DNA from 2 places in the Mesorhizobium marinum genome. Region 2 is predicted to be linked to the other one. Evidence: riboswitches for the same ligand, from Rfam matches in the RefSeq annotation. Region 2 holds a riboswitch; the other holds the start of a gene.
The links. A riboswitch is a leader RNA that binds a small molecule or an ion and turns the genes downstream of it on or off. The one in region 2 is predicted to bind S-adenosylmethionine.

Region 1 (14,542 bases), on a different contig from region 2:
GGTCACGGCGTACTGGCGCTGACGATCGACCAGGGCGCCTACACGCAGCGTTACCAGGGCATCGTGCAACTCGAAGGCACGACCCTGCAGGAGGCGGCGCACATCTACTTCCGCCAGTCCGAGCAGATCCCGACCGAGATCAGGCTCCAGGTGGCGAAGCTCGTGCGTCCGGGCGAGGGCGAGTTCTGGCGCGCCGGCGGCCTGATCGCCCAGTTCCTGCCGGAATCGCCCGAGAGGCTGCGCATGGGCGACCTGCACGGCGGCGACGGCGCGCCGGACGTCGAGGTTGAGATCGACAACGCCTGGCGTGAGGTGCAGGCGCTCGTCGGCACCATCGAGACCGGCGAACTGATCGATCCGACCATCGAGCCCGAGCGGCTGCTCTACAGGCTGTTCCACGAGCACGGCGTGCGGGTCTTTCCAGCGACGCCGGTGGCGGACGTCTGCTCGTGCTCGCGCGAACGCATCCGCGGCATCCTCGACGGGTTCTCAGCCGAGGAGATCGTCGAAAGCACGGAGGACGGCAGGATCTCGGTCAATTGCGAGTTCTGCTCGAAGTCCTACGAGTTCGATCCGGCCGAGTTCGTCGCCGCCAACTGACGCTCGATCCCCGCTCCGTCACGCCTCGCGTGACACCTCTCCCCCGCTCGCCGGGGGAGAGCAAGCGTCTGCGCTGGCGGCAGGCGGGGTCCGTAAATCAGGCGAGCTCCCACTCCGCATACTGCTTGATCAGCCCTTCATAGGCTTCCATCGGCGGCAGTTTCTCGAAGCTGTGCACCGCCGCGGTCTTCGCCCAGGGGAAACCCTCGCTGGTCCACGTCTCGATGAAGGGCGGCGACCAGCTGGCGTCGTCGAGCATGGTCGGACGGATGTTGACGAACCAGTCGATGCCCTCCGGCCGCGTGAACATCCACGTCATGCAGTATCCGCAGAAATAGTGTCTGGATGCACCGTGCAGCCCGCCGATGACCGGCTCGCCCTCGGTCACCTCGAAGCCGTCGGCCGGGATCGCCGCGCTCAGCGAATAGGCGCTCGAACTCATGCGCTGGCAGCCCGTGCAGTGGCACGCCATGGTGATCAGGGGCCGCTTGGTGACCTTCAGCCGCACACGGCCGCAGCGGCAGCCGCCTTCCCTGGCAACGGTCTCGGCGCTCATATCGTCCCTTTCAGTTCACCACGCGCGGCTTGCCCGGCAGATCGAGCGAGAAGGCGGGAATATCGATCTCGAACAGCTCGCCCCTGTCGTTCTGCATCGTGTAGCGGCCGACCATGATGCCCGACGGCGTCGGCAGCGGGCAACCCGAGGTGTACTGGTAGCTGTCGCCGGGGTCGAGCTCCGGCTGCTCGCCGACCACGCCTTCGCCGATCACTTCCTCGACGCGGCCCGCCCCGTCGGTGATCTGCCAGTATCGGGCGACCAGCTTCACCCATTCGTCCGACTGGTTGTCGATGGTTATGCGATAGGCCCAGACGTACCGGCCTTCGGACGGATCGGAACGATCGTCGAGGTAGAAAGGCTCGACGCTGACCGCGATGTTGTTGGTGGTTGCGCTGTACATGGTCGCTGCTCCCGCTACAGCCTCCTTAGCCACAGTGATCAGCGACATTGTGGCGGCGCTACCCGGCGCGATCCAGCGCTTCTCCGATGTCGGCGATCAGATCGTCGGTGTCCTCCAGCCCGACCGAGAGCCTCAAAGTGCCGCCGCCGATGCCGAGTTCGGCGCGCGCATCGTCGGTGAGGTTCTTGTGCGTGGTCGTCGCCGGATGCGTGATCAGGCTCTTGGCGTCGCCGAGATTGTTGGAGATCTTCACAACCTCGAGCGCGTTCTGGAACGCGAATGCCGTCTTCTTGCCGCCCTTGAGTTCGAGGCAGATCAGCGTCGACCCGCCCGCCATCTGCTTGGCGACGACCGCTGCCTGCGGATGGTCGGCGCGGCCGGGATAGATGACGCGCGCGATTTCCGGCCGGGTGGCCAGGAAGCCGGCGATCTCAGCGGCGCTCTCCGTCTGCTGCCGTACCCGGACCGGCAGCGTCTCCAGGCCCTTCAACAGCGTCCAGGCGTTGAAGGGCGAGAGGCTCGGCCCGGTGTGGCGGAAATAGTCGTGCAGGTTCTTGTCGATCCACTCCTTGTCGGAAAGCACGATGCCGCCCAGGCAGCGCCCCTGGCCGTCGATATGCTTTGTCGCCGAATAGACGACGACATGCGCGCCGAGTTGGAGCGGCTTCTGCTGCAGGGGCGTGGCGAAGACATTGTCGACGACCAGCCTTGCGCCCCGCGATGTCGCGAGTTCCGCCACCGCCGCGATGTCGATCACTTCAAGCGTCGGGTTGGTGGGGCTCTCGAGGAAGAACAGCTTGGTGTTGGGGCGGCAGGCTTGCTCCCAGTTCCCGATGTCGGTTCCGTCGACGAGCGTGGATTCGATGCCGTAGCGCGGCGCCAGCGTCTCGATTACCCAGCGGCACGAGCCGAAAAGGGCGCGCGCGGCGACGATGTGATCGCCGGCCTGGAGACCGCAGAGGATCGCCGCGGTGACGGCGGCCATGCCCGACGAGGTCGCCCGCGCGTCCTCCGCTCCTTCGAGCGCGCACATGCGCTTTTCGAACATGTCGACGGTCGGGTTTGCGTAGCGCGAATAGATGAAACCGGGCTCCTCGCCCTTGAAGCGGGCTTCCGCCGCTTCGGCCGTGTCGTAGACGTAGCCCTGCGTCAGGTAGATCGCTTCCGACGTCTCGCCGTGCGGCGAGCGCAGCGTTCCCGAATGGACCAGCTGCGTTGCGGGCTTCCAGTTGCGCTTCCTGCTTGTCATCGACCTGCCCCAAACAACAAAAAACCGGCCGCGGAAGTCGCAACCGGTCCATATGGGCTTCGAGCCCCGACGGTCCTTTAGCGACTTGTTTAACGTGGCTGCAAGCCGACCGGCCAAATCACCACGGGATAAAGAGCCTTTAGACCTGTCATCGGCTTGCGTCAATCGCGCCGTTCGCTAAACCACTTGGCCAGCATGGTCCGACGGCGATGGTATGGCTTGCCGGGGCCGCACGGAGACCGGCGATTGCGTCAGACTGGCATCCTGCCCGACACCGAGATAGCCGCGCTTTTCGAAAGTGGCGCGCTTGCGGTTTCGCGCGCCCTCGATCACGACCAGATCCAGCCGGCGAGCCTCGACCTCAGGCTGGGCGACAGGGCCTGGCGGGTGCGCGCCAGCTTCCTGCCCGGGCCGAACAGCCTGGTCGCCGACAAGCTCGACCGGCTGAAGCTGCACGAGATCGACCTCGCCAACGGCGCGGTGCTGGAGACCGGTTGCGTCTACATCGTGCCGCTCCTGGAAAGCCTGAACCTGCCGGCCGGCATTTCGGCCTCCGCCAATCCGAAGAGTTCGACCGGTCGCCTCGACATCTTCACCCGCGTCATGACGGACCGCGGGCAGGAGTTCGACAAGATCGCGCCGGGCTACGGCGGGCCGCTTTATCTGGAGGTCAGCCCGCGCACGTTCCCGATCGTCGTGCGCACCGGCTCGCGGCTGTCGCAGATCCGGTTCAGGACCGGAAACGCGCTCCTCACCGAGGACGAACTCGCCGTCCTCCACCGGGCCGAGACGCTGGTCGCCACCGATCCGCCGAACATTTCGGGCGGCGGGATCGCCCTCTCGATCGATCTCAGCGGCGAGGCGGGCTCGCTCATCGGCTACAGGGGAAAGCACCACACCGGCTTGGTCGACGTCGACCGGCGCGCCGCGCACGAGGTGCTCGACTACTGGGAGCCGCTCTATGCGCACGGCGCGCCCGAACTCGTGCTCGACCCCGACGAGTTCTACATCCTGGTCAGCCAGGAGGCGGTGCACGTGCCGCCTCTCTACGCCGCCGAGATGACGCCGTTCGACCCGCTGGTCGGCGAGTTCCGCGTTCACTATGCGGGCTTCTTCGATCCGGGCTTCGGCCATTCCAGCGCCGGCGGCACCGGCAGCCGCGCCGTGCTCGAGGTGCGAAGCCACGAGGTGCCGTTCATCCTGGAGCACGGCCAGATCGTCGGCCGCCTGGTCTACGAGCACATGCTGAAGCGCCCCAAGGCGCTCTACGGCGTCGATCTCGGCTCCAACTACCAGGCACAGGGCCTGAAGCTGTCGAAGCATTTCCGCCCGACCTGACCGTCAACGCCGCGCTGCGCTGTCGTCCACCTCCGGCGGCAGCGTCCCGTCGCGCATCTGCAGTGCGATCAGGCCGGCGCAATGTTCCGCAAATCGTCGGGTCGAGGCCAGGGTTGCGGCGGTAATCGCCTCGTTCGCTGGAACAAGCGGCAGCCGTGCGGTCGGGGTCGCGGCGAGCAGGCTGTCGGCGGCGATCCTCCGGTCCAACGCGCGCAGACCCTCCACGCCCTGGTCAAGCCGCTCCAGCCTGTCGAACGCAAGGCCGATCTCGGGATACACGTCCCGGCCGCCCGTCCAGCGATAGGCCGCCAGATCGGCTGCCGGCACATCTTGCAGTTCATAGGTGACGCGTCCGGCCCTCAGCGCGTAGATCGGCTTGTTGGTGCCGATCTCGTAGAGTCTCGCCCACTCTCCCGGTCCGGTTTGGCTCGCTTCCAGCCATGCGGCCGCGGCCCTGGCGGCGGCCAGATACCGCCCGTCGCCGGTGGCCAGGTGGAGGTCGATCAGGGCATTGATCGCATAGGCAGTCTCCAGCGACGAATAGGCAGCGGGTTCGAACTTGCGCGCCGGGGCGACGTTGAGGGCTGAGTCGTACTGCTGGCCGAAGGCGCGCTGCGCGCCAGCGCCCTGGGCGCGCAGCAGGAAGTCGCCGCCGCGCCGTGCGGCGTCGAGATAGGCGGTATTGCCGTTTCGCCTGTAGGCCGCGATCAGGACCCGGATCATGCCCGTCGTGACATCGTCGTTGAGGGTGCCGAGCCGGGCGTAGCCCTTGCCGTCGTCGACGATCTGCGGCCAGCTTCCGTCTTCTCGCTGCGACCGGATCGAAAAATGCTGCGCCCGCCTGGCGCTCGCGGTCAGCCATAGTGGCGGCTCGATCGAAAGTTCCGAAAGCCGGTCTTCGAGGTCGAACAGGAAGTACAGGATCGACGGGATCGTGCCGTCGTCGAGGGTCTCTTTTGCTTTCGTCGTCTCGGCGCCGTGCGACCCGCAAACCGGCCCCGGCGACGCGGTCTCGCTCCAGCCTCCGTTGGCGTTCTGCACGCAGGCCAGGGCTTGTGCCACGCCGAGGGCCTCCAGAAGCAGGCGTCTGCTGTCCGACGCGCGCGACGCAGCGACCAGGCACGCGCCCAGTTCCTGGGCCGAGCCGGGAGGGCGCGCGACCACGGCGTGTTCAGGCAAAGGTGACGGGGGGGTCCGGGCGCGCCAGCCGCTCGCCCGGCTGCTGCCCGTCGAGGCCTCCAAGGCTGCCCGCGACGACCATGGGCAAATGGGCAAGCAAGCGGCTTTCGAGGGGTGTTTCTGGAGCCGTTGCCGCAAACAGGGGAATTGACGGCTTTGAATAGCCTTCGGTGGCGGTTGAAAGTCTGGGGGTCAGCGCCCCGATCCGGTTCAGCAGGTCGGGACTGTAGCCGCGCCGGCGGAGCATCACCGGGCTGTCGGGGTGCGTTCGCACCTCGTGCAGGATTTCATCCTCTGTGATGCCGCCGACCGCGATCCGCTTTTCCGACCAGACCGCCAGGTTGGGCGGCACGGACTTTCGCTGCCGGAACGCGTCCATCGGCTTGTCGGTAACCACGACTTGGGACGCGCTGCCAAGAACGGCTAGGCTTGTGCTCGCCATCTCCTGGGCGATCGTCGGGCGTGCATTCAGGAGCTGCTGGACATGTCTCATGTCCTTAAGCGCGAGGGCCGCCATCGCAGCCAGGAACGAGAGGACGAGCGCGCCGCCGCCCAGGCGGACCATTCGATGCGGGTGCTTGGCGATCCGGTCGACGATCCCGAGCCGCTCGCCCTTGACGAACAGGCTCTTCAGGCCGACGCCGCCCAGCCAGCAAAGCGGCGGTACGAGAAGGAGGACCTGATGGTCCCAGAACGGCCTGTGCGTTCCGAGCAGGGTTATTGCAGCGACAAGCCAGAGGATCGGAACGAGCAAGTGGGACGCCGGCCGCTTCCAGAACGCGGCGAGGCCGAAGGCGGTGGCGGTGCAGAGCGCGACCGCAGCCCCTCTCCAGAGTGTCTCGAACAAGACCACGAAGCCGCCGATGGTCTCGAAATCCTCCGTTTGGCGGGCTATCGCGTGGGTTCCGACCAGCTGCTCGAGCGAGAAGCCCCGGACAAGGACGAACACGACGGGAACCGTGATCGCCGCGGCGCCCAGGAACCACAGGCAGGCCAGAACGCCGGCTCGCCTGCTTCTGTCGCCCCTGGCCGCCATCCACGTGCCTGCGAGCGCGGCCGGCAGGATCAGCACGACGAACAGCTTGGTCAGGGCGGCGAGCGCGAAGACGCCGCCGGCCGCGGCCGCGTTTCGGTGGTCGCGCGCGCTGCCTGGCCTGGTCGCGACGTCGATCGCCAGCATGGCCAGCGCCACCGCCGGCAGGCCGACCATCACGGACACGCTCAGTTTCAGGAAAAGACTGCTGCAGGCCAGAAGGACGACCGCGTTCCAGCCGGCCATCGTCCCGTCGAAGCGGGCCGTCACGCGAAACAGGCAGCCAGCCAGCAGCGCGCCGAACAAGAGGACTGTCGCGCGCGCGGCCGGAACCGAAAACGGAAAGACCAGGTGGGTCGCCGCGAGCAGATATGTCAGGATCGGCGGCTGGTCGCTCCAGATATCGGCATGCAGGCGATAGCCTTCGGCGACGAGGACGGCCTTCTGCAGGTTGAGCCCCTCGTCGGGATTGAACTCATAGACCGACCACCAGGGGCCGAGCAGGCTGGTCAGGCCGATGATCGCCAGCGCGGCAACGGTCGGGCGGACAAAACTCATCGACGGTCATGTCCTGAAAAATCCCGGACCGCCCTGCCGCTCGGGGGCGGGCGAAACCTTCGCTGGAAGGGAGCGCCTTGTCGACGGCGCCGGTGCGCAGTGGAGCGGGTAGCGGGAATCGAACCCGCGCGTTCAGCTTGGGAAGCTGACAGGCTACCATTACATCATACCCGCAACGGAAGCCTGCCTATCATGCCCGTCGCGGGGTGCGCAATCGGGAAGCTTGCCTCGCCGGTCGTCAGGTGATCGAGAATTGCCTCGTTCCGCGGGAACGTGGCCAGATAAGCTTCATGAGCCTACGATCTGCCGTCTGAATTGCGCCTCGCGTTGGCAGCTACCACGTCATCGGCTCGCTTTCGGGCGCCTCCGGCAATGCCTTGACGTAGACCGCTGCCAACCCGGCATGTCCTTCACGAAGGAAGTGTGATCCCTGAGGTCCCAGTTCCCGCCGCATTCCTGGCTATCTCGGGGTTCGACCAGGTACCGTAGCCGGCCGCCGAGTAGATGGTCAGCTCTCTCTGGCAAGTTGCCGAGAAATACTTGCAAGTATCGGCAGGTCTTGCCTCGAGCAAAACTTTGCAGGAAGCTTTGCTTGCAGGCTGGCGGGTGACGCGGAGGACGACCATGAAGTCTCTGTTCAAGATTGCTGCTGCGTGTGCGTTCGTCGGCCTTGGAGTGGCCCAGTCCCAGGCGCAGGACCAGTCGGCTGCTTCCGACCCGGACCGCACCGTGCTTCCCATGCCCTTTCCTCCCTTCGGAGGGGTCATCGGCGAGACCTACAAGGAATCCACGGCGGAGTGGCCGAGGCTGCCGACCCCGCCGGAAGGTGCGCCGAACATCGTGGTGATCTTGCTGGACGATGTCGGCTACGGGCAGACCAGCACGTTCGGCGGGCCGATCCCGACGCCCGAACTGGACAAGCTCGCGGCCGATGGCCTGCGCTTCACGCAGTTCCACACCACGGCGATCTGCGGCCCCTCGCGCGCCGCCCTGATCACCGGGCGAAACCATCACAACGCGGGTTCCGGCTTCCTCGCCGAATGGGCGACGGGCTTTCCGAGCTACGACAATCTCATCCCGCGCACCACCGCGACGATGGGCTCCATCCTGAAATACAACGGCTACTCCACGTCGTGGTTCGGCAAGAACCACAACACGCCCGACTGGGAAAGCAGCGTGTCCGGGCCTTTCGACCGTTGGCCGACGGGCATGGGCTTCGACTATTTCTACGGCTTCATCGGCGGGGAGACCCACCAGTACTATCCGGTGCTGTTTGAGAACACGAAGCCGGTCGAGCCCGACAAGACGCCCGAGGAAGGCTATCACTTCATGGCGGACATGACCGACAAGGCGATCGACTGGATGCGCTATTCCAAGTCGGTCGCCCCGCAGAAGCCGCTGTTGATTTATTTCGCGCCGGGAGCGGCACATGCGCCGCACCATGCGCCGAAGGAATGGCGCGACAAATTCAAGGGCAAGTTCGACGCCGGATGGGATGCGATCCGCGAGCAGACCTACAGGCGCCAGATCGAGATCGGCGTCATCCCAAAGACGGCGCAACTTACCGCGCGGCCCGATTGGGCGAGAACCTGGGACAGCCTGAGCGACGAGCAGCGCACGGTCTATGCGGCGCTGATGGACAATTTTTGCCGCCTACCTGGCCTATACCGATCATGAGATCGGCCGTCTCATCGACGCCATCCACCAGATGCCCGACGCCGACAACACGCTGATCTTCTATATCGTTGGCGACAACGGCGCGAGTTCGGAGGGAGGCTTCGACGGCACGATCAACGAAGTCATGAACCTGAACGGGTTCCCGACCGACCTGCACACCGTGGTGGAGCGCCTCGACAAGGTCGGCGGCCCCGATACCGAGCCGCACTATCCGCTGGAGTGGGCATGGGCCGGCAATTCGCCGTTCCAGTGGGTCAAGCAGGTGGCGTCGCATCTCGGCGGGACGCGAAACCCGATGGTCGTCTCCTGGCCCGGGCACATCAAGGACCCCGGCGGGATCCGTGGGCAGTTCACCCACCTGATCGACGTGCTGCCGACGATGCTTGAAGCCGCTCACCTGCCGGCTCCGAAGGTTGTCGACGGCATCGAGCAGAAGCCGATGGATGGGGCGTCGTTCCTTTCCGTCGTCAACGACGCCGGTGCCGGCGAGGTGCGCACCCGGCAGTACTTCGAGGTGTTCAGCAACCGGTCGATGTACGACAATGGCTGGAAGGCCAACGCCCAGCACACGCTGCCCTGGCGCCAGGACGTTGCCCCGGGCAACTGGGACAGCGACAAGTGGGAACTCTACAACCTCAAGGAAGACTACAGCGAGGCGAAGGACCTCGCCGCTGAGATGCCCGACAAGCTTGCGGAGCTGAAAGCGCTCTTCAAGGAGGAGGCGGAGAAATACCACGTCTATCCGCTGGATGATCGCGGCGCGCAGCGCCTGGCCATCCCGAAGCCGACGCCGTCCGATCCGAACCGGACGCACTTCGTCTTCTATCCAGGAGCGGTGCGGCTCGCGGAAACGGCTGCCCCCAACACCAAGAACAAGTCCCATACGATCACCGCCGACATCGTCGTGCCGGATGGGGGTAGCGAAGGTGTGATCGTCGCCGAGGGCGGCAGTTCGGCCGGCTTCGCCCTCTTCATGCGCGAAGGGAAGCTCGTCTATCACTACAACTGGTTCGACGAGGAGCGAACCGAGGTCGTTTCCGAAAAGGCACTGCCGGCGGGCGAGGTGAAGGTGAAGATGGAGTTCGCCTACGACGGCCAGAAGGACGAACTCGGCAAGGGCGGAACGGCGACGCTGTTCGTGAACGACGAGAAGGTCGGCAGCGCCATGATCGAGAAGACGGTGCCCGGCCGGTTCGGCATCGACACGTTCGGCGTTGGCGAAGACACGGGCTCGCCCGTCGTCAACACCTACTCCCCGCCCTACCGCTTCACCGGCGAGATCAAGGCGGTGGAGATCGACCTGCAGTAGGCGCGCGGTGGCAAGCGCTTTGCCACCGAGGCTTTGACGGGTGGGCGCTCGGGGCGGTCGGTTCCGCCCCGTCGCGCACAGGACCGGAGGCCACGGCGATGGTACGGAGCCGGTCGGTCAGAGCGTCCTGTGCGGGGGAGCGATCTCGGGTTCCTGGTGGTCTCCGAACACCTGCCGAAGCCCCTCGAGCGTGGTCTTGTAGTGTTCGGTCAGCAGGTCGCAGGCAAGCGCGGTGTCGTGTTCGAGAACCGCGTCGAGGATCGCCTGGTGCTCGGCCGCCGCACCTTCGCGCCGGGCCTTGCTGGGGTTGGTGTTCATCGACAGGCTGCGGTAGCGCACGGCCTGGTCCATCAGTGTCGAGCAGAAGCCGAGCAGCCAGCCGGAGCCGCAGCGGTCGAGCAGCAGCATGTGGAAATCCTTGTGGCGGATCTCCCATTCGTCGGACACCTCGCTTCCGACCTCGGACGGCAGCCGTCGCTGGATCCGCGCCAGCCTGTGGTAGCTGACGACGAGTTCGTCCTCCCACGCCTCGTCGCCGTTCGACATCGACTCGGCAAGCGCCCTGGTTTCCAGCCAGATACGCGTCTTCACCAGTTCCTCGAGGCTGGCGATGGAGATCGTCTGGACGAAGAAGCCGCGATTGCTCTTGCGGTAGACCAGGCCCTCGGACGAGAGCCTGTTCAGCGCCTCGCGGACCGGCACCGCGCCGATGCCGTAGCGTTCCGAGATCGCTTCGATCTGCAGCTTCTCGTCGGGAAACAGCGCGCCGTGCAGGATGTCGTGCCGGATCCTGTCGTAGGCCTGCTCCGACAGGTTCCGTCCGTCGGACGCGCTGCTCTCGACGATGCTCATGTCAGCCGATCGCCCCGGGTTGATCCGACTTGTTCCAGAATACGAACCGCCGCTGGACCCACACCACCGTGAAGTAGAGCGCCAGCCCGAGGATGCTCAGGTAGAGGATGAGCGCGAACACGCGCGGCGTGTTCATCTGGCTCGCCGACTGCCGGATCAGCGCGCCGAAGCCCTTGCCGCCGCCGAGGAATTCGCCGGTGATCACGCCGGCCATGACGCCCACTGCCGCGATCTTCAGGCCGGTGAAGATGTAGGGCAGGCCGGTCGGCAGCTTCAGCCGCAGCAGGATCTGCATCCGCGACGCACCGATCGACTTGAACAGCATGCGCTCGTTTTCGCTGGCGGCGTAAAGCCCGGCCGCGGTCGACACGACGATCGGGAATGTCGCGATGAAGGCCGCGAGCGCGACCTTGGACGAGATGCCGAAACCCAGCCACGCGATGAAGAGCGGCGCGAAGGCCACCTTGGGCATCGTGTCGATGGCGACGAGATAGGGCATCACCGCGCGTTCGCCGAACTTCGTCTCGCCGACCAGGACGCCGAGCGAAAAGCCGATCCCGGCGGCGATCAGGAAGCTGTAGAACACCGTCAGCGTCGTGGTCCAGAGCGCGTCCAGCATGTAGTCGCCGGACAGGAGGTTGCCGCCGACGAACATAAGGTCCGCCAGCGTCTCGCCGGGCGTCGGCAGGATGATCGGCGACACCCAGCCCATGCGCGTCACGAGATCCCAGATCGCGACAACGGCGACGAACAGGAACACCATGGCGACGCTGCGCGGGATGCGGTCGATCAGCGCGTCCTTTTCCACCCAGACCGTATCGCCGTTCGCCGTTGTGGAAACGTCGCTCATCCGAAAGTCTCCTTGCCCAGCAGGTCCCGGATATGGGCCACGATCTCGCCGAAGCGCGGCGTGTTGATCATCTCCAGCGTGCGCGGACGCGGAAGCTCGACCGGAACCTCCTCGACCACGCGCCCGGGCCGGGGTTTCATCACCAGGATACGGTCGCTCAGGATCACCGCTTCCGCAAGCGAGTGCGTCACCAGGAAGGCGGTGGCCTGCCGCTCCATGCAGATGCGCTGCAGTTCCATGTTCATGAAGTCCCGCGTCAGTTCGTCGAGCGCGGAAAACGGCTCGTCGAGCAGCAGGACCGCGGGGTCCGCGACGAGCATGCGGCAGATCGCGGCGCGCTGCGCCATGCCGCCCGACAGTTCGCCGGGATAGACATTGCCGAAATCGCCGAGGCCCACGAGTTGCAGCAGTTCGCGGGCTCGCCCGGTCGCCGCCTTCGCCGCCGCCTTGCCGTTGCGGATCTCGATCGGCAGGACGATGTTCTCGACCGTCGTCTTCCAGGGCAGCAGCGTGGCCTGCTGGAACATCATGCCGATGTCGGGCCGCGGCCCCATCACGGGCTTGCCCTCCAGCATGACCCGGCCAGTGGTGGGCGGCAGCAGGCCGGCCATGATCTTGAGCAGCGTCGATTTTCCGCACCCGGAAGAACCGACGACCGACACGAACTCGCCCTTGTAGAGCGACAGGTCGACGCCCTGCAGGGCAACGAGTTCGTTTCGGGCGTAGGTCTTGGAGAGCCGCGAAATCTCGTAGACCGGTCGCGTCGGGGACGCGACCGGTTCTGCTTGCCCGGTGTTTCGGGACACCGCCATTGTCATCAGGCGTTCCAGCCTGCCACGAAATCGTTCGTGTAGACCGCCGACAGGTCCGCGATGGGCGCCTCGAGCGCGCCGGACGCCACCGCCGAGTCGTGGATCGCCTGCCAGTGCTCCGGCGGCTGGTAGCCGTAGCCCTTGGCGAAGAACGCCTCGGTCGGCGTCATGCGATGGATCACGCCCTCGAGCAGCGACGCGGCAAAGCCCTTGTCCTCGCCCTCCTGCGGGTTGCCGGCCGCGCAATGCGCCAGCGCCTTGTCCTTGTTGGCCGGATCGATGGCGAAGCGCATGCCGCGCACCAGCGCCTTGCCGAACTTCGGCGCAAGGTCGGGCGTCGCGGCCATCTGCGATTCCAGCATGGCGATGCCGTTGCCGAAGAAGCCGAGATAGGCCTCCGGCGTGATCTCGCGAAGCTTCAGGCCGCGCGCGCCGAGGATCGCCGCGTCAGACACGGCGCCCGCATAGCAGGAAACCTCGTCGCGCAGGAACGCAACCGCCGCGGTGCCGCCGTCGCCGACCGGCAGGAAGGTGTAGTCGGTGCCTTCGCTCAGGCCCACATCCGTCAGGATGGCGCGGCTGAACGAGACTTCGGCGCCGTCGGCGGTGCCAACCCCGATCACCTTGCCCTTCAGGTCCTCGGGCTTCTGGAAGGGGCTGTCGTCCTTCACCAGCAGGCCGAAGACCGACTTCGGGTAGAGGTTGTAGAGGAACTTGATATCGACGCCGCGCGACCGCGCGCCGAGCGTCGGGCCCGGCCCGGGGGCGCCGATCTGGGCCTGTCCGGCCGACATCGCCTGCATACACGCCGAGGAGCCGTCGACCGCCTCGAGGGTGGGCGCAAGCCCTTCGTCTCCGAAATAGCCCTCGCCGACGGCGACCCAGTAGGGCAACCAGGTCAGCGCGGAGGGGTTCGGCACCACGAAGGTGATTGCCGTCTGCGCGCGCACGATCGCCGGCATGCCGACCACCGTCGCCGCGAGGCCGCCGGCGGCCAGTTTGCCAAAGCTACGTCGCGATATGTTGAAGCCCTGCTTCATCGATCATTCCTCCCATTGTTCTCCTCGGCGGGGCGGCGGCCGGTAGCCGGTCGCCCTCATCGAGCAATCTATACGAACTGTCCTGGTTTGCAAAAAGAATATATGAAATGACGAAATTTTGAGTTTCGTATCTTGATTTGGACTCCCAAACGCGAAATCCTAATGGGCGATCGTGGGTCCCTCCAGCCCGCGGGCCAGGCATCTGACATTGGAGGGGAGGAGTTTCATGGTTTCCTACGCCATTGCGGCGCCCGCTCAGGCGCATCTCGACATCGTCGGTTCCGACGAGAAATTCCCGGTGCGGCGCATCTACTGCATCGGCAAGAACTACGTCGCGCACATCCGCGAGATGAACCAGGACGAGCGCGATCCGCCCGTGATCTTCATGAAGCCGGCGGACGCGATCGTGAAGAACGGCGGGGAGATCCCCTATCCCGTCTTCACCAGCAACTTCCACTACGAGTGCGAACTGATCGTCGCGCTGAAGTCGGGCGGCTACAACATTGCCGAAGAAGACGCCTCCAGCCACATCTTCGGCTATGCGGTCGGCCTCGACATGACCCGTCGCGACCACCAGGCGGCCGCGCTTGCGAAGGGGCTCCCCTGGGAGGTCACCAAGTCGTTCGACCTGTCCGCGCCGGTCGGCCCCATCACCCGCGTCGAGGACAGCGGCGTCCTCGAGAACGGCCATGTGCGCCTCAAGGTGAACGGCGACGTGCGCCAGGATGCGGACATCTCGCTCATGATCTGGAAGATCGACGAGATCATCGCCAAGCTGTCCGAGCAGCACAGGCTGATGCCCGGCGACATCATCATGACAGGCACGCCGGCCGGCGTCGGCGCCGTGGTCACCGGCGACGTGATGGATTGTTCGGTCGACGGCCTGGCCCCGATGCAGGTGCGCGTCGGAGGCGTCGCGGCGTGAGCCTCGCCGCCCGCCTCGCCGCGCTTGGCACCGCCACGATAGGCGAGGTCGCGTCGGAGGCGCGGGCGATCGACCTGCCGCTGCGCGCCCTTGCGCCGGCGGCCATGGCGGGTCCGGCGATCACGGTGCGTTGCCGGCCCGGCGACAACCTGGCGCTGCAC
Region 2 (14,542 bases):
GGACCCGCCGTGCCGGCCGCACCGGAGACGATGCCGGCCGCCGTCATTTCGTCGAGGGCGCCGGCATACTGTTCGTGCAGCCGATCGACGACATAGGTCACGGCGTCCACCACCGCGCCACCGTCGAGCCGCACCGGCACCGTTCGCTCCAGATAGACGCTGGTGACGAGCTCGCGGTCGCGCAGATAGGCGAGCGCCTCGTCGCGCAGTTCGCCCGGCACGCGGAACGCCAGTCCGACGCAGGAGCCGCCGCGATCCAGCCCAAGCACCAGGCCGCGCCGCTCGGGCGTGCCGCGATAGACGAAGGACGACACGCAGAGCGAGCGGCGGAAGCCGAACAGGCGCGCGCGGCGCGTCTCGGTATGCGCAAAACCCGGCCGCCACATCAGCGAACCATAGCCAAAGACCCAAAAATCGCCCATATCGCCAAGCCAGTGTCCGTTTGGGACTGCAGGCACAGCGTTAGCGCATGATTCCGCGCCGTGCATAGCCGTCGAACCGGACAAGGCAGAAAAAGCGGGGACGCCGATGACCGACACGGATGACAGAACGCCGAACTACGGCCGCCGCATCCTTTGGCTCGCCGTTTTCGTCGTCGTCCTGTTCGGCGGCTACAGCGCAGGCTGGTTCTACCTGGCCGACAGGATGGTCGAGCGCGCCAAGTCGACAATCGCCGACGCCAACCGCGACGGCGTGACCGTCGAATGCGAGAATCCCGTCGCGCGCGGCTTCCCGTTCCGGCTCGGCGTCTTCTGCGACCGGGTCGCCTATGCCAACGCCGACGAGGCAATCGGGCTGACGGCCGGCAACCTTCGCACGGTCGGGCAGATCTACGACCCGCTGCGCTTCATCGCCGAACTGGACGGACCAGCGACGCTGGCGACGCCCAACAGCGGCCCGCTGAACCTGAACTGGGACAAACTGCGGGCGAGCGTGCGCTGGGCGCGGCCGCTGCCGGAGCGCGTCTCGATCGAGGGCGGCAACCTTGCCGCCAGCACGGCCGGCGGAGAGCCGCTGGCGACAGTCGGCGCGTTCGAGACCCATCTGAGGCCGAACGGACCGGACCTCGACCTCGCCAGCACATTCCACGGCCTGACGCTCGACCCCGCGCTGGCGGAGGGACGGGCGGTGCCGGAGCTTTCAGGCCAGTACGACCTGACCATCAACGACGGCGCCAGCCTGCGCGGCCTGCAGCCCAAGGACCTGCGCGGGCGTTCCGGCGTCATCCGCGACGCCTCGCTGAACCTCGAAAGCAACGCCGGCTTCACCGTCAACGGCACCTTCGCCATCGGCCAGGACGGCCTGATCGACGCCAACCTCAAGCTGACGGTGCGCGATCCGCAGAAGCTGTCGGCGATCCTGACGAAGACCTTCCCCGAGAAGCGCCGGGAAATCCGCAACGTGGCGTCGGCGCTGACCTTCATGGGCAACGACCCGACGCTGCCGCTGGTGATCGAGCGCGGCGAGGCCAAGCTTGCCTTCTTCAAGCTCGGCGACGTTCCCGCCTATTGAGCCGGTTGCGATGCGACGGGCAACCCTGCTGAGCGTCGGCGCGCTCACCCTCGACACGATTCTCAAGGTCGACACCCTGCCGCGCGAGCAGGGCAAGTTCGTCGCGTCCGGCGGCATGACGATCGCGTCCGGAATGGCGGCGAGCGCCGCCTGCGCGGCGCAGCGGCTGGGCGCCGACGCATGGCTCTGGGCGAGCGCCGGCGACGACGCTGCCGGCGAACAGCTGATCTCCGGCATCGCGGCGGACGGCGTAAACTGCAGCCTGGTGCGCCGCGTGGCCGGCGGGCGTTCGGCGATCTCGGCTGTGATCATCGACGACGCCGGCGAGCGCGTGATCGTGCCCTATTACGATCCGGTGACGCAGGCCGATCCGGTGGCCCTGCCGATGGACATCGGACGCTTCGACGCGGTGCTTGCCGACGTGCGCTGGCCGGGCGCCGCGGCTCTTGCGCTGACAGGTGCGCGCGATGCCGGCCGCGCGGCGATCCTCGATGCGGACACGGCGCCGCGCGAGGTGCTGGAGCGGCTGATTCCGATGGCGACCCATGTCGTCGCGTCGGAGCAGGCGGCGCGAATCCTGTGCGGCGCGCTGCCGCCGCAAGCCGCCTGCGCTGCCATCGCCGGACGCGCTGGCGTCTTCGTGGCGGTGACCGCCGGCGCCGCCGGGACATGGTGGCGGGACAAGGGATCGGACATGGTGCGCCATGTAGCGGCGCCCAGGGTGACCGCCATCGACACGCTGGCCGCGGGCGACGTCTTCCATGGCGGCTTCGCGGTCGGCCTCGCCGAGGGGATGCAGCCGGAAGCCGCCCTGCGCCTCGCCAGCGCCGCCGCGGCCATCAAGTGCACCCGGTTCGGCGGGCGGCTCGGAGCACCCGGCCGGGCCGAGACGCTGGCGCTGGTCGAGGAAACCTGGGGGACGGCCGGCTAGGCTTTCGGATGCTCCACGGCCTGGCGGCCAAAGTCCGGCTGGTCGATATCCTGGCCGGCCTCGATGATCGAGCGGCGGACAGCGCGGGTTCGCGTGAACAGGTCGAACAGCTTGTCGCCCTCGCCCCAGCGGATCGCCCGCTGCAGCGAGGCGAGATCTTCGGAAAACCGCGCCAGCATCTCGAGGATGGCATCCTTGTTGTGCAGGCAGACGTCGCGCCACATGGTCGGGTCGGATGCGGCGAGACGCGTGAAATCGCGAAAGCCCGAGGCCGAATATTTGATGACTTCGCTTTTCGTCACCGTCTCGAGGTCGTCCGCGGTGCCGACGATGTTGTAGGCGATGATGTGCGGCAGGTGCGAAACGATGGCGAGCGTCTTGTCATGGTGCTCGGCGTCCATCGTGTCGATGTTGGAGCCGCATCGCCGCCAGAACGCCGAGAGCGTCTCCAGCGCCTGGGGATCGGTGTCGGGAAGCGGGGTGAAGATGCACCAGCGATTCTCGAACAGCTCGGCGAAGCCGGAGTCTGGCCCCGACTTCTCCGTGCCGGCCAGCGGGTGGCCGGGGATGAAATGCACGCCTTCGGGCACGTGCGGCGCCATCTGCGCGATGACGGACGCCTTGGTCGAGCCGACATCGGTGAGGATGGCGCCTTTCTTCAACGCCGGCGCGATCTCCTGCGCGACGGCGCCGGACGAGCCGACGGGGACCGAGACGATGACGAGGTCGGCGTCCCTCGCCGCCTCCGCCGCATCGGTGGTGTAGCTGTCGCCGAGATCCAGTTCGCGCGCGCGCGCCAGCGTCTCCGCGCTGCGCGTCGAGATCGCGACATGGCGGGCCAGCGTCTCGCGGCGGATTTTCCGCGCCAGCGACGACCCGATCAGGCCGATGCCGATGAGGGCGATCTTGTCGAACAGCGGCTCGGCCATGGCGTCAGCTTTTCAGGAACTCGGCGAGCGCCGAGACGACGCCGCGATTGGCCTCCTCGGTGCCTACCGTCATGCGCAGGGCGTTGGGGAAGCCGTAGGCGGCGACGCGGCGCAGGATGAACCCGCGCTGCGACAGCCAGGCGTCGGCGTTCGCCGCCGAGTGCTTTTCGTCGGCGGGGAAATGGACGAGCACGAAATTGCCGACGCTCGGCGTGACGCGCAGGCCGAGCTTCGGCAGTTCCTCGTTCAGCCAGGCCAGCCAGCGGTCGTTGTGGACGACGGTGCGCTCGACATGGGCGCGGTCCTTCATGGCGGCAACGCCGGCCTCGATGGCCGCCGCATTGACGTTGAAGGGACCGCGCATGCGGTTGATGACGTCGATGACATGCGCCGGCGCGTACATCCAGCCGATACGCAGGCCGCCCAGCCCGTGGATCTTGGAGAAGGTGCGCGTCATCACGACGTTCTGCGCGTTGCCGACGAGTTCGACGCCGGCCTCGTAGTCGTTGCGGCGGACATATTCGGCGTAGGCGGCGTCGAGCACCAGCAACACGTGCGCGGGCAGGCCGGCATGCAGGCGGCGCACTTCCTCGAAGGGAATGTAGGTGCCGGTCGGATTGTTCGGATTGGCGAGGAAGACGATCTTCGTCTTCGCCGTCACGGCGGCCAGGATGGCGTCGACGTCGGCGCGCTCCTGCGTCTCCTTGACCGAAACCGGCACTGCGCCGGCGGCCTGGATGTAGATCTTGTAGACGAGGAAGCCGTGCTCGGTGAAGATCGCCTCGTCGCCGGCCGACAGGTAGGCCTGGGCGAGCAGGCCGAGCACCTCGTCCGACCCGTTGGAGCAGACGATGTTGGCGGGGTTCAGCCCATGCGCCTGGCCGATTGCCTCGCGCAGCCGGGTGGCGGCGCCGTCCGGGTAGAATTCGAGCCTGTCGGCGACGTCGCGCACGGCGGCGACGACCTGCGGCGACGAGCCGAGCGGATTCTCGTTGGAAGAGAGCTTGTGGACCTTGGCAGCCCCGTGCGCGCCGCTCTTGCCGGGCACGTAGGCCTCGATATCCAGGATGCCGGCGCGCGGCTGGGGACGGGAAAGATCGGTTGCCTTGGTCATGATGCGGATCCGGAAAGCCTCGGTCTTGAGGACCGCTGCGGAATACAGGCCGCGGCCGCGAATGTCGAGACTGCCGCAGGGTCGCCATGGCTGCGACCGTTGACGTCGGGGCTCGCCGGGCTTAGATAACCGGTCGGACACCGTGGTGATTTGGCCGGTCGGCTTGCAGCCACGTTAAACAACTCGCTAAAGGGCCGTTGCGTCGGAACCGGCTTTTGCGCGAGCAAGGCCGGTTTTTTGTTTTGGAGTTTGCGATGCCGATCAAGATACCCGATCTGCTGCCCGCGCACGAAATCCTCCTGCGGGAGGGCGTCTCGGTGATGGACGAGCGCACCGCGCTCAGGCAGGACATCCGGCCTTTGCAGATCGGGCTCCTGAACCTGATGCCCAACAAGATCCGCACGGAGACCCAGTTCGCCCGCCTGATCGGCGCATCGCCGCTGCAGGTCGAGCTGACGCTGGTGCGCATCGGCGGCCACAAGGCCAAGAACACCTCCGAGGAACACCTGATCTCCTTCTACCAGACCTGGGAGGAGGTCGCCGACCGCAAGTTCGACGGCTTCATCGTCACCGGCGCGCCGATCGAGCTGCTGCCGTTCGAGGAGGTCACCTACTGGAACGAGCTGACGCGGATCCTCGACTGGACGGCGTCCAACGTGCATTCGTCCTTCTTCATCTGCTGGGGCGCGATGGCGGCCGCCTGGCGTTTCCACCGCATCCCCAAGTATACGCTCGACAAGAAGGCCTTCGGCGTCTTCCGGCACAGCAACAATGCCCCGGCCTCGCCCTACCTCGCCGGCTTCTCCGACGATTTCGCCATTCCGGTTTCGCGCTGGACGGAAGTGAGATCGGCCGACATCCGCGCTGAGGCAAACCTCGAACTGCTGATGGAATCGGACGCGACCGGCCCCTGCCTGGTCGCCGAGAAGACGGGCAACCGGCTCTACATGTTCAACCACATCGAATACGATTCGACGTCGCTGAAGGAAGAGTACGACCGCGACGTGGCCGCCGGCTCGCCGATCGCGGTGCCGCACGGCTACTACCCGGATGACGACCCGCGACGGCCGCCGCTCAACCGCTGGCGCTCCCACGCGCATCTGCTGTTCGGCAATTGGATCAACCAGGTCTACCAGACGACGTCCTTCGATCTCGAGGGCATCGGCCAGCGCCCGGCGCTCGCTCTGTCGTGACCTGACCGCGGCGGGAAAGCAGTTCCGGACCGCAGATCAGCCGTCGGACCGGCTGCGCGTCGCGGCGCCCTGCGGCGAGAGGACCGGCACGAACACGCGGCGCGAAGCCCGTTTGGCAACCGGCAGACCCTGGTAGATGCGCTTTTGCGCCTCGACGACGACGACGCCCGAAAAGATCGGCCAGAAGCGGCGGCCGCTGCTTTCCAGGATGTTGTGGAAGCGCATCATGAAGCGGCGCTTGGACGGCGGGAACAGCAGCGCTTCCGACCAGGCGGACGGCGTGAAGTTGGCGTCGCGCAGCAATTCGTTGAGCTGGCCGCGCGAGAACGGCCTGCCGGTGCCGAAGGGCGTGTGCTCGAAGCGCGCCCAGACGCCGCGGCGGTTGGGCACCACGATGACCACGCGCCCGTTGGGCGACAGCACCCGCCAGACCTCCTTCAGCGTCTCGCGCGGGCTTTCGGCGTGCTCGAGCGAATGCACGAGCAGCATGCGGTCGATCGAGGAATCGACCAGCGGCAGTTCCTCGTCGAACACCAGCGCCGTCGCCGAGGGCCCGCCCGGCGGCCAGACGACGGCGCCCTGTGTCGCCGGCATGAAGGCAAACGCGCGCTCGGTATCGACGCCGAAGCGGTCGAGCCAGGGCAATGTGTAGCCGAGGCCGACCAGGCGCTCGTTGGGGAGCTTCGGCCAGACGGACGAAATGGCCATGGCGATCGACCGCTCGGCCAGCCGGCCGAGCAGCGAGGAGTAGAACGACCTGAGATCGACGATGTCCGAATTCATGCCGCGACCCTAGCGGCTCGCCATGGAATATTGAAGCCGCGTCACCGCCGCGTGATGACAAGGCTGGACCGCCGCCCTATCTTGCGCGCAACAGATTGGAGTTCTTGATATGGCCTTGCAGATCGACCAGTTCATGTGCCGGGAGGACAATTTCGGCGTTCTCGTCCACGACCCCGTGAGCGGCGAGACGGCGCTGATCGACGCCCCCGAAGAAAGGGCCATCCTGGCGGCGATCGAACGCACCGGATGGACGCCGAGCGTGATCATGACCACGCATCACCACCCGGACCACGTCGAGGCGAACCTGGCTCTGAAGAAGCGGTTCGGCCTCAAGATCGTGGGACCGAAGGCGGAGGCGTCCAAGATCCCCGGGATCGACGTCGAACTGTCGGAAGGATCGAAGTTCGAATTCGCCGGCCAGCCGGTCGAGATCATCGAGACGCCCGGGCACACGGCAGGGCACATCTGCTACTACCTGCCGAAGTCGCACGTCGCCTTCGTCGCCGACACGCTGTTCGCCATGGGCTGCGGCCGGCTCCTGGAGAAGCCGGCGCCGGTGATGTTCCATTCGCTGATCAAGCTGGTCGAACTGCCTGCGGCCACCACGCTCTACTGCGGCCACGAATACACGCTCTCCAACGCGCGCTTCGCGCTGACCATCGACCCGACCAATTCCGCGCTCAAGGAGCGGGCGGCGAAGGTGGAGAAGCTGCGCGCAGCCGGCAAGCCGACGCTGCCGACGACGCTCGCGGAGGAACTGGCGACCAATCCCTTCCTGCGCTGGCACGACCCGGCCATCCGCCGCAACCTGGGGATGGAAAAGGCGACCGACGCCGAGGTCTTCGCCGAAATCCGCAAGCGCAAGGACAACTTCTAGCCGCATGACGGCCGCCGACATCATCGCCGCCCTCGGCATGACCCGCCATCCCGAAGGCGGCTGGTATGTCGAGACCTTCCGCGACAACGGGAAGGACGGCGGGCGCGGTCATTCGACGGCGATCTACTTCCTGCTGGAGCACGGCGACGTCTCGGCCTGGCACCGCGTCCGGGACGCCGCCGAGGTCTGGCATTTCCATGCCGGCGCGCCGCTCGAGATCCGGATCGCCGACGGCGCGGGCGGCACGACAGCCTCGGTGCTGGGCATCGACCTCCAGCGCGGCGAACGCCCGCAGGTGGTGGTTCCGGCCGGCCGGTGGCAGACGGCGCAAAGCCTGGGCGACTGGACGTTGGTCGGCTGCACCGTCGCCCCCGGTTTCGATTTTGCAGAGTTCGAAATGGCGCCTGAGGGATGGCGGCCCGACGCCTAGCGGTTCAGGCCGGCTGGCGGGCGGGCCTTCGCTGGAACAGCATCGACTTGGCCGCAAGAACGGCACCCGCGGTGATGAGCAGGCAGGCGGCAAGGATGCGCATCGAGGGCTCGGCGACACCGGCCGCGATCAGCACCAGCGTCGACAGGAGCGGCGCAGCGTAGCTGGCCGCCCCGAGCACCTGGATGTTGCCGCGCTTGACCCCGATGTCCCAGACATAGAAGGCCGCGCCGACCGGCATCAGGCCAAGCGCGAGGACAGCGAGCCATTGGCCCGACGTGGCCGGCAGCACCGTCTCCTCGAGCAGGAAGTGGCAGAGAAGCGAAAGCAGGGAGGTCGCGGCGCAGAACCACGTGACCGTGCTCGTCGGAACGGCCGGAAACCGGCGCGACAGCAGGGAATAGCCGGACCACAGAACGGCGCAGACGCCGGCCATCGCGTAGCCGAAGGCATAGCGGCTTTCGAAGGCCAGCCCGCCGCCCCGCGTCACGATCAGCGCGGCTCCTGCAAGCCCGAGCAGGGCGCCGCCGACATGGAACCAGCGCAGCCGCTCGCCGGGCATCAGCGCCGACCCGAGCACGATCAGCAGCGGCCAGAGATAGGCGATCAGGCTCGCCTCGACGGCCGGCGCGTTGCGCAGTGCCGTGAAATAGAAGAAGTGGTAGCCGAACAGCCCGCCGATGCCGATGATCCAGACCTGCACGGGTACAGGCTGCCTCGGTCCCGACGGCGGCGACAGGAGCCGGGCGACGATGCCCACGGCCGTGCCGATGGCGAAGGTCATGGCCGAAAGCAGGAAGGGCGGCGTCTGGCCGGACGCATCGGTGAGCAGCGCCAGAAGCGCCCACATCGCGATCGCAGAAAAACCGATAAGGGTCGCGCGCGCCATCCGAACCTCCGGCGCATGCCCTCAGGGCTCAAGACGCCTTGCCAGCTTCCAATCGCCGCGCGCGCACCGTGATCGTGCCGACCTGGGTGCCGATCGTCGCGAAGATCGGCGCGTATACACCGGTTTCGCCGATCTGGGCAAATGTCACGACGATGCGGCTCTTGGTGCTGAGATATTCAAGCGAACGGCGGCCCTTGCGATAGCCGGCCGTCGGCGTGAACTTGAGCCTGCAGGTGACGGTCGGGCCGTCGAAGCCCTTGACCGACATCCGGCCGGTGCTCATGAAGGAGAGCGTCAGATCGGCGCGCAACTCGCCGTCGAACATGCGGGCGCCGCCCTTGCAGACGTCCTCGAGCCGGTCCGCCTTGACCAGCGTGGCGGCGATCGGATCGACGGTCGCCTTGAGGTCGTCGGGGCCGATCGGCACCCAGTTCTTGCGCCGTTTCAGCGGCGGATCGTTGACCACCTCGACGACGTTTCCATCGGAAAAGCCGATGGCGACCAGCGTCGGCTTGTCGTTGTAGCGGTAGTCGGCGCGGAAGGCGTCGGCCTGCACGCGATCCTTGAAGCGGCCGGTCGCGGTCAGCGTCCCGCGGGTGTCGTAGAAGAAGGCGCCGAGCCCGGCGCTTGTGGCCTTGCCGCGGATCGAGTAGCCCTCGCGGTCGATGCGGCTGTCGAAATCGACGCGCGCCACCGTCAGGCCGAGAAAGGACAGCGTGTACTCGCCCCGGTAGACCGGCCCTTCCGCGTGGGACGGCAGCACCAGCAGCGCAAGCGCGGCCGGCAGGGTGGTCAGGATGCGAAAGGCTCGAAGCATCGCGGTCTCGCTGCGAAATCCGGCGCCATGTCCCGGGTGAACGGCGATGCCGGCATGTTGGCGCGAAATCCGGCCATTATGTGGAACGGAAGCGGCGCGCGGGCAAGCGTCCCGGTCAGCTTGACGCGGGAGTGAATTCCCACTATGGAACGCCGACTTTTCCATAAGGCCGCCTGCAGCGACTGCGTGCCAGCATTCCGGTGCGCCGCTTCGTGGCTGTTGAAGACCTGAAGGTACGAAAAATGTCCCGTATGTGCGAATTGACCGGCAAGGCCGTCCTGACTGGCAACAATGTCAGCCATGCCAACAACAAGACCAAGCGCCGCTTCCTGCCGAATCTGGTCAATGTGACGCTGATGTCGGAAGCGCTGAACCAGAACGTTCGCCTGCGCATCTCGGCGAACGCGCTCCGCTCGGTCGAGCATCGCGGCGGTCTCGACGCGTTCCTCGCCAAGGCGGACGCCGCCGAACTTTCGCAGCGCGCCCGACTGCTGAAGAAGCAGATCGCCAAGAAGGCCGCCGAACAGGTCGCCTGATCGTGCGTTTCGCGGCGGCTTCGGCCGCCGGCTGGTTCCATCACCCAGGATAAAAAAATGCCTCGGCTCTCCTCCTATGTGCCTTTCGTGGCCGCCATGGCGCTCGTCGTCGTGGCCTCGAACGTGCTTGTCCAGTTCCCGGTCGACGGCGAGGTCGGCGGCCTGCAACTCGCCGACATCCTGACCTGGGGCGCCTTCACCTACCCGTTCGCCTTCCTCGTCACCGACCTCGCCAACCGGCGCTACGGGCCGGCCGTCGCGCGGCGGATCGTCTTTGTCGGCTTCATGCTGGCGGTGACCTGCTCGATCGTCGTTCCTCCGCTGCTGTTCCGCTACGACTGGATCGGCTTCGAGACGGCGGCGAACCGGCTGGTGCGCATCGCTGTCGCATCCGGCGCCGCCTTCCTGACGGCGCAGCTGCTCGACGTCACGGTGTTCAACTGGCTGCGCAGGCAGTCCTGGTGGCGTGCGCCGGTGTTCGGCTCGCTGGCCGGGTCGGTGCTGGATACGGCGATCTTCTTCAGCGTCGCCTTCTCGGCCGCCTTCGCCTTCGTCGGCCCGAACGACGCCTTTGCGCTCGAAAGCGCCCCGCTTCTCGGCTTCCTGCCGGGCGAGACCGCGCGCTGGGTCTCCTGGGCGCTCGGCGACCTGACCGTGAAGCTCCTGATCGCCGTCTTCGCGCTCATCCCCTACCGGCTGATCGCCGCGCGGTGGACACAGCCGCTGGCGGCGCCGGCCGGCTGACGCATCCCCGAAACGGCGCTAGCCGTCGCTCGCCTGCTCATGCGGCTCGTCGTGCAGGACGAATTCCAGGTAGAGATTGCGCTGCAGGATCGAGTGGTTGTCGTCCGAGATGATGGAGACGACCAGCGCGCCGTCGGCGCGGGTCCAGACGTCGAGCCCTTCCATGTTGTCGATCTGGTAGCCCATGTCGGCCTCGAAGAGGACCGGTCCGTCGGCGACGGCCCCCTTGGCGATCGTCTCGCCGGCGATGCGGCGCAGCCGCATCTTGACGCCGGTGGCCATGGAGAAGCTGCGCTCGAGCAGGAGCAGGTCGCCGCCCGGCAGGAAGGCGCCGTCGGTGACGTCGAACTCGCCGAGGCGCTTGACCGTGAAGATGCCCTTCTCAGGACCCTCGATGACCGCGGCGAAGATGTTGCCTTGCTTGTCGAGGCTCTTTTCGGACACGATCACCAGCGCGCCCTTCTGGCGACTGTCCAGCGGCGCGTGCGCCACCGTCTCGAAGCCGCGGTTCTGCCTCAGTTCCCGCTTCGGGATCAGGAAGTCCACCTCGCCGATCGCCGGCTTCATGTCGTCCGGATCGAGCTTGAACCGGGCGATCCGGTGGTCGCGTTCGAAGCCGACCGTCGCCACCCCGTCGCGGACATCGAGGCTCTCGGCGTCGACTTCCCACTTGCGGTCCGAAACGCGCCCCGCGCGGTCGAACATCTGCTGCATGCGGAAATTCTCGATGCCGGTCGGGCGGCCATCGGCGTCGCGCGCGATCGTTCCGAAGAACCAGAAACCGGTGTCGGCCACGCCGACGAAATCCCCGCCCGGCGTCAGGAACCGGAACGAGGACAGCGCGCCGAAATCCCTCGATGCCGAGGAGAGCTCGAGGCCGCCGACGAATTCGAGCGGCCCGAAACGCGTCCCCGCGACGCCAAGGCGAAACTGGCGGATCGGGCTCGCGGAAACCTCTAGCCGTTCGACTCCCTCGGCGGCTGCCCTGACCGGCTGATGCGCGGTAAGCCACAGCGCAGGCCCAAGCGCCGCCGCGGCGAACAGCCCATAGGCCAGCCCGCGCCGCAGGAGCGCGTTCAACCGGCGCGCCTCAGGCCGCCGCGGCGCGTGTCGCGCGCGCTTTCCTCGCCGAACAGCGATGCGAGCTGCTCGGTCATCGCCCCGGCCAGTTCCTCGGCGTCCACGATGGTGACCGCACGACGGTAGTAGCGCGTCACGTCGTGACCGATGCCGATGGCGAGAAGCTCGACCGGCGAACGCGTCTCGATCAGGTCGATGACGGCGCGCAGGTGGCGCTCCAGATAGTTGCCGGGGTTGACCGACAGGGTGGAATCGTCGACCGGCGCGCCGTCCGAGATCATCATCAGGATCTTGCGTTGCTCGGGCCGGGCGATCAGGCGCTGGTGCGCCCACAGAAGCGCCTCGCCGTCGATGTTCTCCTTGAGCAGGCCCTCGCGCATCATCAGGCCGAGATTGCGCCGGGCGCGCCGCCACGGTGCGTCGGCGCTCTTGTAGATGATGTGCCGGAGGTCGTTGAGACGGCCGGGATTGGCCGGCTTGCCGTCCTTCAGCCACTTCTCGCGCGCCTGCCCGCCCTTCCAGGCGCGGGTGGTGAAGCCGAGGATCTCGACCGAGACGCCGCAGCGCTCGAGCGTGCGCGCCAGGATGTCGGCGCAGGTGGCTGCGACCGTTATCGGACGCCCGCGCATCGAGCCCGAGTTGTCGAGCACCAGCGTCACCACGGTGTCGCGGAACTTGGTGTCGCGCTCCTGCTTGAAGGACAGGGGCTGCATCGGGTCGATGACGACGCGCACCAGGCGCGCCGGATCGAGATACCCTTCTTCGAGGTCGAAATCCCAGGAACGGTTCTGCTGCGCCATGAGCCGCCGCTGCAGGCGGTTGGCGAGACGCCCGACCACGCCCTGCAGGTTGGCGAGTTGCTTGTCGAGGAAGGCGCGCAGCCGGTCGAGTTCCTCTTCCTCGCAGAGCTCCTCGGCCCCGACCGTCTCGTCGAACTCGGTGGTGAAGACCTTGTAGTCGACCTGCCTGGGCAGATCGGCGAACGGGTTGTCCTTGCGCTTGGCTTCGCCCGGCGTCTCGGCGTCGGGCTCGTCGTCGTCGGAGAACTCGTCGGAGGTCGCGTCGGCGGCTTCCATCTCGCCGGCCTGCTCCTCCTCCGAGGAAGCGTCCTGCTCCTCGGATTGCGACTGGTCTGCGCCGGAATCGTCCTCGCCGCCGTCCTCGCTCTGCTCCTCGCCCTGCGGCTGCGGATCCTCGCTGTCCTCGGCGTCGTCGGAACTCTCCTCGTCGCCGATGTCCTGCGCCATCTCGAGGGAGGCGAGCATCTCGCGCACGACACGCGCAAAGGCCTGCTGGTCATCGACGTTGCCGGCCAGATGATCGAGGTCGGCGCCGGCCTTTTCCTCGACCCAGTCGCGCCAGAGATCGACGACGCGCTGGCCGCTCCTCGGCGCCGGGCGGCCGGTGAGCTTCTCGCGCACCATCAGCGCCAGCGCCTCCTCGATCGGCGCCTCCTCGCGGTCGCGCACGTCGGCCAGATTGGCCTTGGCGTACTTGTCCTCGAGCATGTGGCCGATGTTGTCGCCGACGCCGGTCATCCTGAGCGCGCCGACCGCCTCGACGCGAGCCTGCTCGACGGCGTCGAACACCGCGCGCGCCTGCTTTCCCTCGGGCGCAAAGCGGGTATGGATGCGCATATCGTGGCAGGCGCGCCTGAGCGCCATGGAATCGCCGAGGCCCCGCGTCACCGCGACGTCCGCCGGCGACGGCTTCTTGGGCAGTTCGGGCAGCCGCGCGCGGTTGCCCGCCAGCGCCGGCTTGTCCTTGGCGAAGCCGACCTCAAGTTCGTTATCGCCGGAGATGGCGCGCATGCAGACCGTCACCGCGCGCTTGAACGCGTCGGTGTCGGAGCCGTTCTTCGGCTTGTTGCGCGTGTTGTCCCCGGGACCGGCCATGCTAGAGCACGCCTCCGGGAGAACGCATAAATGAGGCCATGGACTGCGCCCGCCCCGCTTATCCCAGGACGACGTTGGCGGCGGATTCCGGCAGTTCCTCGCCGAAGGCGCGCTGGTAGAATTCCGCCACGATCGAGCGTTCCAGTTCGTCGCACTTGTTGAGGAAGGTCAGCCGGAAGGCCATGCCGACGTCGCCGAAGATTTCCGCGTTCTCGGCCCAGGTGATCACCGTGCGCGGGCTCATGACCGTCGACAGGTCGCCGTTGATGAAGGCCTGGCGCGTCATGTCGGCGACGCGCACCATCTTGTTGACGATCTCCTTGCCCTTGGCGTCGCGGTAGTGCTTGGCCTTGGCGAGGACGATCGACACTTCGTTGTCGTGCGGCAGGTAGTTGAGCGTGGTGACGATCGACCAGCGGTCCATCTGCGCCTGGTTGATCTGCTGCGTGCCGTGATAGAGGCCGGTGGTGTCGCCGAGGCCGACCGTGTTGGCGGTGGCGAACAGGCGGAAGGCCGGATGCGGGCGGATGACCCTGGACTGGTCGAGCAGCGTCAGCCGGCCCGAGGATTCGAGCACGCGCTGGATGACGAACATCACGTCCGGCCGCCCGGCATCGTATTCGTCGAAGCAGAGCGCGACATTGTGCTGGTAGGCCCAGGGCAGGATGCCGTCGCGGAACTCGGTGACCTGCATGCCCTCCTTGACGACGATGGCGTCCTTGCCGACGAGGTCGATGCGGCTGACATGGCTATCGAGGTTGACGCGGACGCAGGGCCAGTTGAGCCGGGCGGCGACCTGCTCGATATGCGTC

Region 1: it holds a riboswitch for S-adenosylmethionine, as region 2 does, so the genes downstream of both, ABUE31_RS22040 (O-succinylhomoserine sulfhydrylase) here and metA (homoserine O-acetyltransferase MetA) in region 2, are expected to answer to the same signal.

What each region holds. Positions count from the first base shown of each region.
Region 1 covers NZ_JBFOCI010000010.1:60,761-75,302, reverse strand. Annotated here, with positions in the region: gene ABUE31_RS22055 (Hsp33 family molecular chaperone) at 1-600, shown strand, start outside; gene ABUE31_RS22050 (GFA family protein) at 698-1,156, opposite strand; gene apaG (Co2+/Mg2+ efflux facilitator ApaG/CorD) at 1,167-1,559, opposite strand; gene ABUE31_RS22040 (O-succinylhomoserine sulfhydrylase) at 1,618-2,808, opposite strand; SAM riboswitch at 2,866-2,943, opposite strand; gene ABUE31_RS22035 (2'-deoxycytidine 5'-triphosphate deaminase) at 3,004-4,146, shown strand; gene ABUE31_RS22030 (pectate lyase) at 4,150-5,388, opposite strand; gene ABUE31_RS22025 (ArnT family glycosyltransferase) at 5,318-6,916, opposite strand; tRNA gene ABUE31_RS22020 (tRNA-Gly) at 7,017-7,090, opposite strand; gene ABUE31_RS22015 (sulfatase-like hydrolase/transferase) at 7,541-8,593, shown strand; gene ABUE31_RS22010 (sulfatase-like hydrolase/transferase) at 8,625-9,902, shown strand; gene ABUE31_RS22005 (GntR family transcriptional regulator) at 10,020-10,754, opposite strand; gene ABUE31_RS22000 (ABC transporter permease) at 10,756-11,604, opposite strand; gene ABUE31_RS21995 (ABC transporter ATP-binding protein) at 11,601-12,422, opposite strand; gene ABUE31_RS21990 (ABC transporter substrate-binding protein) at 12,422-13,456, opposite strand; gene ABUE31_RS21985 (fumarylacetoacetate hydrolase family protein) at 13,683-14,381, shown strand; gene ABUE31_RS21980 (RraA family protein) at 14,378-14,542, shown strand, end outside.
Region 2 covers NZ_JBFOCI010000002.1:206,073-220,614, forward strand. Annotated here, with positions in the region: gene ABUE31_RS06490 (gamma-glutamylcyclotransferase) at 1-422, opposite strand, end outside; gene ABUE31_RS06495 (DUF2125 domain-containing protein) at 529-1,512, shown strand; gene ABUE31_RS06500 (PfkB family carbohydrate kinase) at 1,523-2,443, shown strand; gene ABUE31_RS06505 (prephenate/arogenate dehydrogenase family protein) at 2,440-3,372, opposite strand; gene hisC (histidinol-phosphate transaminase) at 3,377-4,486, opposite strand; SAM riboswitch at 4,619-4,696, shown strand; gene metA (homoserine O-acetyltransferase MetA) at 4,741-5,679, shown strand; gene ABUE31_RS06520 (class I SAM-dependent methyltransferase) at 5,716-6,462, opposite strand; gene gloB (hydroxyacylglutathione hydrolase) at 6,572-7,339, shown strand; gene ABUE31_RS06530 (cupin domain-containing protein) at 7,344-7,769, shown strand; gene yddG (aromatic amino acid exporter YddG) at 7,774-8,658, opposite strand; gene ABUE31_RS06540 (DUF3108 domain-containing protein) at 8,687-9,475, opposite strand; gene rpmB (50S ribosomal protein L28) at 9,718-10,011, shown strand; gene ABUE31_RS06550 (queuosine precursor transporter) at 10,069-10,755, shown strand; gene ABUE31_RS06555 (esterase-like activity of phytase family protein) at 10,774-11,835, opposite strand; gene cobT (cobaltochelatase subunit CobT) at 11,832-13,730, opposite strand; gene cobS (cobaltochelatase subunit CobS) at 13,789-14,542, opposite strand, start outside.